DNA from 2 places in the Streptacidiphilus sp. PAMC 29251 genome. Region 2 is predicted to be linked to the other one. Evidence: riboswitches for the same ligand, from Rfam matches in the RefSeq annotation. Region 2 holds a riboswitch; the other holds the start of a gene.
The links. Region 2 has a riboswitch for glycine ahead of gcvP (aminomethyl-transferring glycine dehydrogenase). Riboswitches for the same ligand answer to the same signal wherever they lie in the genome.
Positions count from the first base shown of each region.

Region 1: linked by a shared signal. The riboswitch ahead of gcvT (glycine cleavage system aminomethyltransferase GcvT) and the one ahead of gcvP (aminomethyl-transferring glycine dehydrogenase) in region 2 are both predicted to bind glycine.

Region 1 is NZ_CM135725.2:6,962,137-6,967,597, forward strand. Features, by position in the region: gene ACXKR8_RS33220 (L-serine ammonia-lyase) at 1-756, opposite strand, end outside; gene glyA (serine hydroxymethyltransferase) at 938-2,206, opposite strand; gene gcvH (glycine cleavage system protein GcvH) at 2,231-2,608, opposite strand; gene gcvT (glycine cleavage system aminomethyltransferase GcvT) at 2,707-3,828, opposite strand; glycine riboswitch at 4,000-4,123, opposite strand; gene ACXKR8_RS33240 (enhanced serine sensitivity protein SseB) at 4,243-5,037, shown strand; gene ACXKR8_RS33245 (enhanced serine sensitivity protein SseB C-terminal domain-containing protein) at 5,131-5,461, shown strand, end outside.
Region 2 is NZ_CM135725.2:2,228,550-2,234,010, forward strand. Features, by position in the region: gene ACXKR8_RS10430 (DUF5999 family protein) at 1-128, shown strand, start outside; partial or broken gene gcvP (aminomethyl-transferring glycine dehydrogenase) at 209-3,104, opposite strand; glycine riboswitch at 3,158-3,259, opposite strand; glycine riboswitch at 3,261-3,353, opposite strand; gene ACXKR8_RS10440 (PRC and DUF2382 domain-containing protein) at 3,504-4,787, shown strand; gene ACXKR8_RS10445 (DNA polymerase IV) at 4,833-5,461, opposite strand, start outside.

The DNA.
Region 1 (5,461 bases), 4.7 Mb from region 2:
CCGCAGCGCCCGCGAGGCCGGGGCGGCGCGGCGGCGGACCTTGAGGCCGCCGGGCAGGATGCCCTCGTGGTTCATGCCGGTGCGGACGCACTCCTGCATCACCCGCCAGATCTCCAGCAGCCCGGCCCTGATCTCGCTCTCCTCGCGCCAGGCCTTCTCGTTCTCCAGCATCAGCGAGGAGACCGAGAGCCCGGTCTCCGACGCCCAGCGCAGCAGGTCGGCGCCGGTGCGGAAGGGGTACTTCAGCACGGTGTCGTCCGGCTTCACCCGGTCCGCGCCGAGGGCGTCCTCGTCCACCACGAAGCCGCCGCCGACCGAGTAGTAGGTCTTCTCCAGCACCGGAAGGCCGGCCGCGTCATAGGCGCAGAGGGTCATCCCGTTCGCGTGGTAGGGCAGTGACCTGCGGCGGTGCAGGATCAGCTGGCTGTCGACGTCGAAGTCGATCTCCTGGGCGCCGAGCAGCCGCAGCCGCTTCTCGGTCCTGATCCTGGCCACGTCGACGTCGGCCTGGACGATGTCCACGGTCCGCGGCGAGTTGCCCTCCAGGCCGAGCAGCACCGCCTTCGGGGTGCCGTGGCCGTGCCCGGTCGCGCCGAGCGAGCCGAACAGCTCGGCCCGGACCGCGGTGGTCTGCGCCAGCAGGCTCTCGGATTTCAGCCGTCGCGCGAACATCCGGGCCGCGCGCATCGGGCCGACGGTGTGCGAGCTGGACGGCCCGATGCCGATGGAGAAGAGATCGAAGACGCTGATGGCCACGGGGACGCCCTTGTCGTGTGGAGGGTGCGGTGAGTGGTGGGGTACATGCGGCGGGGCACCGCGCCCACTGGTCCAGTGTGCGTGGTGCCCCGCGGTCCCGTCGAAAACAGCCGATCTGCCCGTTGTGCGGGCCTGAACCGACCGGGAGACGGCTGGGTCGGACCTACCGGTCCGGGTGGACCTAGAGGTCCGGGTAGAGCGGGTGCTTCGCGGCGAGCGCGGTGACCCGGGCGGCCAGCGCCACCTGGACCGTGTCGTCGAACGAGGGCTTCAGCGCCTCCGCGATGATGTCGGCGACCTCGGTGAAGTCCTCGGCGCCGAAGCCGCGGGTGGCCAGCGCCGGGGTGCCGATCCGCAGCCCCGAGGTGACCATCGGCGGGCGCGGGTCGAAGGGCACCGCGTTGCGGTTGACGGTGATGCCGACCGAGTGCAGCCGGTCCTCGGCCTGCTGGCCGTCCAGCTCGGAGGTGCGCAGGTCGACCAGCACCAGGTGCACGTCGGTGCCGCCGGAGAGGACGGAGACGCCGGCCCCGGTGAGGTCCGAACGGGTGAGCCGCTCGGCCAGGATCTTCGCGCCCTCGAGGGTGCGCTGCTGGCGGTCCTTGAACTCGTCGGTGGCGGCGACCTTGAAGGCCACCGCCTTTCCGGCGATGACATGCTCCAGCGGGCCGCCCTGCTGGCCGGGGAAGACCGCGGAGTTGATCTTCTTGGCCCACTCGGCCTTGGAGAGGATCACGCCGCCGCGGGGACCGCCGAGGGTCTTGTGGGTGGTGGTGGTGACCACGTCGGCGTAGGGCACCGGGTTGGGGTGCAGACCCGCCGCGACCAGGCCGGCGAAGTGCGCCATGTCCACCATCAGCAGGGCGCCGACCGAGTCGGCGATCCGGCGGAAGGCGGCGAAGTCGAGCTGGCGCGGGTAGGCGGACCAGCCGGCGATGATCAGCTGCGGCTGGTGCTCCTTGGCGAGGCGCTCGACCTCCTCCATGTCGACCAGGTTGGTCTCGGCGTCCACGTGGTACGCGGCCACGTTGTAGAGCTTGCCGGAGAAGTTGATCTTCATGCCGTGGGTCAGGTGGCCGCCGTGGGCCAGGTCCAGGCCCAGGATGGTGTCGCCCGGCTTGATCAGCGCGAACATCGCGGCGGCGTTGGCGGACGCGCCCGAGTGCGGCTGGACGTTCGCGGCCTCGGCCCCGAACAGCTCCTTGACCCGGTCGATCGCCAGCTGCTCGATCACGTCGACGTGCTCGCAGCCGCCGTAGTAGCGGCGGCCGGGGTAGCCCTCGGCGTACTTGTTGGTGAGGACCGAGCCCTGCGCCTCCAGCACCGCGACCGGGGCGAAGTTCTCGGAGGCGATCATCTCCAGGGTGGACTGCTGGCGGTGCAGCTCGGCGTCCACGGCCGCGGCGACCTCGGGGTCGAGCGCATGCAGGGACTGGTTCAGAACCGTCATGGTGGTGTGTCTTCCCTCGGGAGGTCAGGCGCCGGTGTGGGCGGAGTACTCGTCGGCGGACAGCAGGCCCTCGGGGGTGCCGTCGAGGCGGATCTTGAACAGCCAGCCCTCGGCGAAGGGGGCGGAGTTCACCAGCGCGGGGTCGTCCACCACGGCCTGGTTGGCCTCGACGATCTCGCCGCTGGCGGGGGAGTAGAGGTCGCTGACCGACTTGGTCGACTCCAGCTCGCCGCAGGTCTCGCCCGCGGTGACGGCCTGGCCGACCTCCGGGAGCTGGACGTAGACGACGTCGCCGAGCGCGTCGGCGGCGTAGGCGGTGATGCCCACGGTCGCCACGCCGTCCTCAACGGCGGTCAGCCACTCGTGTTCCTTGCTGTATGTGAGGTGCTGGGGGTTGCTCATGGGGTGATTCTCCAGGATGAGGGGTGGTCGGGGCTAAACGGACGGGGCTCCAGCGTCAGCGGGCGGGGCGCCGATCTCGGACGGGCGGGGCGCCAGCCTCAGCGGACGCGCTTGTAGAACGGCAGAGCCACGACCTCGACCGGCTCGTGCGTCCCGCGGACGTCCACGGCCACGGTGCTGCCGGGGACGGCGTGCGCGGCGTCCAGATAGGCCATGGCGATCGGCTTGCCCAGGGTCGGCGACGGGGCGCCGGAGGTGATCGAGCCGATCACCGAGCCGTCGGCGGCGGAGACCACGGCCATCTCGGCCCGGGGCACCCGGCGTCCGGGGGAGACCAGGCCGACCAGCACCCGCGGCGGGTTGACCGCGGCCTCGGCGGCGGCCTTCTCCAGCGCCGCGCGGCCGACGAACTCGCCGTCGTTGGTGGTCTTGTCGAAGCGGACCACCCGGCCCAGGCCGGCGTCGAAGGGGGTGAGCGCGGTGGTCAGCTCATGCCCGTACAGCGGCATCCCGGCCTCGAGCCGCAGGGTGTCCCGGCAGGAGAGCCCGCAGGGGACCAGCCCGGCCGGGGCGCCCGCGGCGGACAGCGCGTTCCACAGGTGCTCGGCGTCGGCGGGGGCGACGAACAGCTCGAAGCCGTCCTCGCCGGTGTAGCCGGTCCGGGCCAGCAGCGCCGGGCGGCCCGCCACCGTGGTCGGCAGCGAGGTGTAGTACTTCAGCCCGGGCAGGTCGGCCCCGGTCAGCGGGGCCAGGATCGCGGTGGCCTCCGGGCCCTGGATCGCGAGCAGCGCATAGGCGTCCCGGTCGTCCCGGACCACCGCGTCGAAGCCCTCTGCGCGGGCGGTCAGCTCGTCCAGGACCAGCTGGGCGTTGGAGGCGTTGGCGACGACCAGGAACTCGGTCTCGCCGGTGCGGTAGACGATCAGGTCGTCGAGGATGCCGCCGTCGGCCGCGCAGATCATGGTGTAGCGGGCCTTGTTCACGGCCAGTGCCGAGACGAAGCCGACCAGCGCGTGGTCCAGCAGCTCGCCGGCCCTGGGCCCGGTCACGGTGATCTCGCCCATGTGGGAGAGGTCGAACAGGCCGGCCCTGGTCCGGACGGCGTTGTGCTCCTCGCGCTCGCTGCCGTAGCGCAGCGGCATGTCCCAGCCGGCGAAGTCGGTCATGGTGGCGCCGAGGGCGCGATGGACGGAGTCGATTGCGGTCGATCGCAGGCTCATCAGGGCTGCTCCTAAGCTCTCAAGGACATGCTGCGGCAGAGCTCCCGCTCTGTCGCTGCGACCTGAGAGCTTCACCGCCACCCCTCGGCTGTGGGTCGAGGGGGACGGCTTGCACCGTTGGTGGGTCGGGCCCGCGCTCCGCGGAGCGCGCCGACCGCTTTCCAGATGTGCCTCGCCCGTGCGGTAGGTGTGCCTGAGAGATTCCGGGGAGGGCTTGCTCCTTCGGCGCCGGCTGCGTCCCCTCCCATGGATGCCATGGAGTGAGTGGACGGCCTGGCTCTCCCGCGCGGGCTGTAACGGCCGGTGTTCAGTTGTTGGGCGTCGCCCATCATCGCACGCCCCGGCCCGATACTGTTTCCGGCAGCAGCAGCGACCAAAAGCAGCAGTGACCACGGCGAAACGGCGGTACGGGCAATGCAGCACCCGACGATCCCGGCACAGGTGCAGGGCTGGCCCGAGAACGAGCTGGAGCAGGTCCTGGTCGCCGCGATCGGCGACCCCGGGGCGACCCCCCGGGTGGTGGAGGTGCTGCGCCGCAGCCAGGTCTGGGTGCCGCTGCCCGGCGGGGCCGGCCAGGAGCCCGGGACGCTGGCGCTGCCGACCACCGAGCTGGCGGGCCAGCCCTTCGTGCCGGTGTTCAGCTCCGAGGACCAGTTCCGCCGGATCGCCGGGAACATGCCGTTCACCATCGCCCCGGTGCGCGAGCTGGCGCAGGGGATGCCGCTGGGCATCGGCATCGTGGTCAACCCCGAGGGCGCGGTCGGGATCCCGATCCCGGCGGCCGGCGTCGCCGAGCTCTGCGGCCGGCCCAGGGAGAGCGGGCTTCGGGGCAGCACCGGTGACGAGGGCCTCCGCACCGTCGAGGGCGCCCGGGTCGGCCTGCGGATCCCCGAGCCGCACCAGGATCCGCTGGAGTTCCTCGCTGCCGCGATCGGCGAACTCGCCCGCACCCCGGTGGTGCTGACGGCCCGTCGGGTGCTGGCGCAGGTCGAGGGGGACCCCGAGAAGCTCTTCGTCGGGGTCGAGCTGGACCGCTGGCAGCCGGAGGACCAGGACGCCGTGGTCCAGGCGCTCGGCCGGGCGCTGGGCGCGGTGCCGCTGCCCTGGGGCCTGGACGTGGTGCTGCTGGACTCCGCGCAGGACCCGGTCGGGGACTGGATGCTGCTGTCCGTGGCGCCGTTCTTCGAACGCGGCCCGTCCGGGTACTAGGCTCACTGTTCGAGCAGCAGCCAGGGGTGGACAGAGGCCACGGGCAGTGGACAAGGCCAGGGGATACGGCCAGGGGTAGGGGAGAGGGTGTCAGTGGTCGGGTCAGCCGGTGCCGTGGGCGGCGGGGCCGTCATCGAACAGGTCCTGCGCGAGGTCGTGCCGGGGCGCTTCGACACCTATGAGTCCCTGCTCCGCGCGGTCGGCGAGGGCCAGGTGTGGATGCTGCTCTGGCACGGCGAGCCCGGCCGCCCCGACGCCCAGTACGGCAACATGGAGGTGGGCGGCGTCGGCTACGCGCCCTGCGTCACCTCCCCCGAGCAGCTCGCCGCCAGCGGCTGGAGCCGTGCCTACCAGGTCAGCCAGGGGCGGGAGATCGCCGCCGCGCTCTATCGCGAGCGCTGGGGCCTGTGGCTTAACCCGCATC
Region 2 (5,461 bases):
TGGCGAGCCACCCCGAACAGGGCTGGAGCCTGCTGTGCAATGGCATCCTCCTGTTCGAGGACACCGGAGAGATCCTTCCCGACGGCCGGGTGATCGCCCCGAACCGCACCCTCGTCCACGCGGCCTGAGCGACGACCGCGAAAGCGGAGGGGCCGCCACCGAACGCTCCGGTGGCGGCCCCTTCTTGCTGCTCTGAACACCTACCCCGCTAGACGTACTCCTCCAGCGGCGGGCAGGAGCAGACCAGGTTGCGGTCACCGAAGGCCCCGTCGATCCGGCGCACCGGCGGCCAGTACTTCTCCGCCGGGTTCACCCCGGCCGGGAACACCGCCTCCTGGCGGCTGTACGGGTGCTCCCACTCGCCGGCCAGCAGCGCGGCCGTGTGCGGGGCGTTGCTCAGCGGGTTGTCGTCGGCCGGCCACTCGCCCGCGCCGACCCGGTCCACCTCGCCGCGGATGGCGATCATCGCCTCGCAGAAGCGGTCGATCTCGCCCAGGTCCTCGCTCTCGGTGGGCTCGATCATCAGCGTCCCGGCCACCGGGAAGCTCATGGTCGGGGCGTGGAAGCCGTAGTCGATCAGGCGCTTGGCCACGTCGTCCACGCTCACCCCGGCCGACTTCGCCAGCGGCCGCAGGTCGATGATGCACTCGTGCGCGACCAGCCCGGCCGGGCCTGTGTAGAGCACCGGGTAGTACGGCGCGAGCCGCTTGGCGATGTAGTTGGCGCTGAGCACCGCGACCTGGGTCGCCCGCTTCAGCCCCTCGCCGCCCATCAGCCGGACGTACGCCCAGGAGATCGGCAGGATCGCGGCCGAGCCCCAGGGCGCGGCCGCGATCGGGCCGACCCCGGTGGCCGGACCGGCCGAGGGCTGCAGCGGGTGGTTCGGCAGGTACGGGGCGAGGTGCGCGCGCACCGCGACCGGGCCGACGCCCGGGCCGCCGCCGCCGTGCGGGATGCAGAAGGTCTTGTGCAGGTTCAGGTGCGAGACGTCGCCGCCGAACTTGCCCGGCTTGGCCAGCCCGACCATGGCGTTGAGGTTGGCGCCGTCCACGTAGACCTGGCCGCCGGCCTCGTGCACGGTGGCGCAGATGTCGGCGATGTTCTCCTCGAAACACCCCGTGCGTGGACGGGTAGGTGACCATCAGCACGGACAACTGGTCCCGGTGCTGCTCGATCTTGGCGTGCAGGTCCTCGACGTCCACGTCACCGTCGACCAGGGTCTTCACCACGACCACCCGCATCCCGGCCATCACCGCGCTGGCGGCGTTGGTGCCGTGCGCCGAGGAGGGGATCAGGCAGACGTCGCGCCCGGCGTCGCCGTTGGCGTGGTGGTAGGCGCGGACCGCGAGCAGCCCGGCCAGCTCGCCCTGCGAGCCGGCGTTGGGCTGGATGCTGACCTTGTCGTAGCCGGTGAGCTCGGCGAGCTGGTCCTCCAGCCCGTGGATCAGGCTCAGGTACCCGGCCGCCTGCTGCTCAGGCGCGAAGGGGTGCACCTCGGCGAACTCCGGCCAGGTGACCGGCTCCATCTCGGTGGTCGCGTTGAGCTTCATGGTGCAGGAGCCCAGCGGGATCATGCCCCGGTCCAGCGCGTAGTCCTTGTCGGCGAGCTTGCGCAGGTAGCGCAGCATCCCGGTCTCGGAGCGGTGCGCGTGGAACACCGGGTGGGTCAGGTAGTCGTCGCCGCGGCGCAGCGCCTCGGGCAGCTTCTCCCCGGCCGCCGCGTCCAGCGCGTCCACGTCGCCGAGCGGTACGCCGAAGGCGGTCCAGACCGCGGTCAGGTCGGCCCTGGTGGTGGTCTCGTCGCAGGAGATCCCGACCAGGTCGGCGTCGACCTGGCGCAGGTTCACCCCGGTCAGCCGGGCCGCGTCGACCACCTCGGCGGCCCGTCCGGGCACCCGCGCGGTGACGGTGTCGAAGAACTCCCCGTGCACCACCTCGACCCCGCCCGCGCGCAGGCCCTCGGCCAGCACCGAGGCGTAGCGGTGGGTGCGGGCGGCGATGTCCCGCAGCCCGTCCGGGCCGTGGTAGACCGCGTACATGGACGCCATCACCGCGAGCAGCACCTGCGCGGTGCAGATGTTGCTGGTGGCCTTCTCCCGGCGGATGTGCTGCTCACGGGTCTGCAGCGCGAGCCGGTAGGCGCGGTTGCCGTCCACGTCCACGGAGACGCCGACCAGGCGGCCGGGCAGGCTGCGGGCGTACTCGGCGCGGACGGACATGTAGCCGGCGTGCGGTCCGCCGAAGCCCATCGGGACGCCGAAGCGCTGGGTGGTGCCGATCGCGATGTCCGCGCCCAGCGAGCCGGGGGACGCGATCAGGGTGAGCGCCAGCAGGTCGGCGGCGACCGCGACGATCGCGCCCAGGCCGTGCGCCTGCTCGATCACCGGAGCGAGGTCGCGGACCGCGCCGGAGGCGCCGGGGTACTGCAGCAGCACCCCGAAGACCCCGCGCTCGACCAGCTCGGCCGGGATGCCGGCGCTGAGGTCGGCGACCACGGTCTGCACGCCCTGCGGCTCGGCCCTGGTCTGGATCACCGCGATGGTCTGCGGCAGGGTGTCGGCGTCGATGACGAAGACCCCGCCCTTGACCTTGCCGACCCGGCGGGCCAGCGCCACGGCCTCGGCGGCGGCGGTGCCCTCGTCCAGCAGCGAGGCGCCCGAGGTGGGCAGCCCGGTCAGGTCGGAGACCACGGTCTGGAAGTTGATCAGTGCCTCCAGCCGGCCCTGCGAGATCTCCGGCTGGTAGGGCGTGTACGCGGTGTACCAGGAGGGGTTCTCCAGCACATTGCGGAGGATCACCGGCGGGGTGAAGGTGCCGTGGTAGCCGAGCCCGATCATCGAGCGCAGCACCTGGTTGCGTCCGGCCAGCTCCCGCAGCTCGGCCAGCACCTGGGCCTCGGAGCGGGCGGCGGGCAGGTCCAGCGCCTCCAGGCTGCGGATCGCGCCGGGGACGGCGGCGGCGGTGAGCTCGTCCAAGCTGCTGTAGCCCACCTGGGCCAGCATCTTCGCCTGGGCGTCGGCGTCCGGGCCGATATGGCGGCCCTCGAAGGGACTTGACTGCTCGAGCCCGGCGAGCCCGGTGCGGGGGGAAGTCGGGGAAGTCATGGCGGGGAAGCCTCCTGGTCTGACCCGAGTGGCACTGTGGGCGTGCCGGGACGACCTCCCCCTCTGTCATGTGGACCTGAGAGCTTCACCGGCCGCAGCCGGTTTTCACCGTCGGTGAGGGTCCGCGTACACGGATTCCTGCTTTCCAGAGTTGACCTTGCACGCACGGTACGGATGCCTGAGAGATTCCGGGGAGGAGTTGCTCCTTCGGCGCCGCCAGCGATGCACGGACTCTCCCGCGCGTGCTCGACCGGTCAACGCCAAGACTATCAGCGCCCCTCGAGGCGCCCTCGAATGGCGCAGCGACACACCCGCACGGCCCCCGGGGCTCGACAAATCGATCTTTATACCTTTTCGTATGAGTTGACCATCTATGCGTCGTGAGGAGTGGATCGAGCCGTGCAGACCGAAATCGACCCCAGGGACCTGATCGGCCACAAGGCTGTGGACCGCAACGGCGACAAGATCGGCACCGTGGACGAGGTGTACCTCGACGACGCCACCGGCCGCCCCGAGTGGGCCGCCGTCCGTACCGGACTGTTCGGTCGCGACGCCTTCGTACCCCTGACCAGCAGTGAGTTCATCAGCGACGAACTGCGCGTCCCCTATGAGAAGTCGCAGGTGAAGGACTCCCCCGACTTCGGCGTGGGCCAGCACCTCTCCCCCGAACAGGAGCTCCAGCTGTACCGCTACTACGGGTTGGACGTCCCGCACAGCGACAGCGGTTCCGGCACCGCCGCGGCGGCGGCAGCGGCCAAGACCAGCGCTCCGGCCGCGACCACCACCGCTGCCCAGCCCGTGGTGGCAGCACCGGTGGCAGCGGCCGCCGCGGCGACGACGGCAGCCACGGTGACCGGCAGCACCCCGATCGCGCCGCCCGCCCCGCAGGCCACCGCCCCGCAGGCCCCGGCCGCGCCGGCCGCCGACCGGAGCCGCACCGCGGCCTTCATGGCGCCCGCGGCAGGACCCGCCACGCAGACCGCGCCGACCACTCCCACCACGCCGAGCACGCCCAGCACCTCGGCCGCGCCGGTGCCTTCGCTGGCCAAGGCCGCACCCCGGCCCGATCCGCTGACCGACCCCCTGAACGACCCGCTCACCGGTCCGCTCCCCGGCGCCGCCGCGGCGGCGCCCACCACCTCCTCCCCCGCGTCGCTGACCAAGCAGGAGCCGCAGGGCGACCCCGGCCGGGGCGGCGTGCCCGAGCCGATCGAGTTCGTCTGCCGCGAGGAGCGCCTGGACATCTCCACCGAGTGGCGCGTCCTCGGCCAGGCCCGGCTGCGCAAGTACGTGACGGCGGAGCAGGTCGAACGCCGGGTGCCGGTGATCCGCGAGCGGATCCGGGTCGAGCGGGTGCCGGTCGGCGCGGAGGAGCGGGCCCAGCTGACCGACCAGGCGATCGCCGAGAGCACCGAGGAGGTCACCCTGCACGAGCAGCGGGTGATCGTCCGCAAGACGGTGGTCCCGGTGGAGCGGATCCGGCTGGTGACCGAGCGCTTCACCGAGGAGGAGATCATCAGGGACGAGCTGCACCGGGAGCACATCCAGGTCCAGGACAGCACCCGCCCCACCGGACCGAGCCCGGTCCCCGGCTCCGGCCAGCCGGACCAGTCGGCCCCGACCTCCGGACCCTCCAGCTCGACCGGCCGCCCGGACCTCCCCGGCCACGCCATCGGCGCCTGAACCCCAGGGGTGGGGGCGTGACGTCCCCACCCCTGCGCGGCAGCGCTACGCCGCCCCCCGGGCGATCGACGGCGGGTCCACCGGTTCCAGCGCCGGGTCTTCCACCGCGAAGGTGCGGACCCGTCCCGGCTTCGCCCAGGGCTGCTCGAAGCGCACGGTGACCCGCCCCACGCCGCTGCCCTGCACCCAGCCGAGCCCGTGCTCGGTGTGCCGCACGTCCTGCCCCGGCATCCAGCGCCGGCCGGGGACCTCGCTGCTGCCCGGGTGGAACGCCCGCGGCCCGTCCGGCCCGCCGTACGCGGCCTCCGCCGCGGCGGCCCCGGCCTCCGGCTCCACGCCGCCGTCCAGCTCCTCCGCGCCCTCCGCCTCCGCGGCCAGCTCGGCGAAGGCCTCCTCCTCCGCCTCACGCAGGGCCTGGGCCTGGGCGAAGAGGTCCTCCTGGGTGTAGTCGGCGAGACCGGACACGCCCACCCCCAACAGCCTTACTCCGCCGATCAGTTCGACCTGCTCCAGCAGCCGCCGGGCGATCGCCGCGATCACCAGCGGATCGTCGGTGGGCGCGGGCAGGGTCTCGGAACGGGTCAGCGTGGAGAAGTCGAACCGGCGCACCTTGATCACCACGGTCCGCCCGGACCGCCCGGCCGCCCGCAGCCGCCGGACGCAGCGCTCGGACA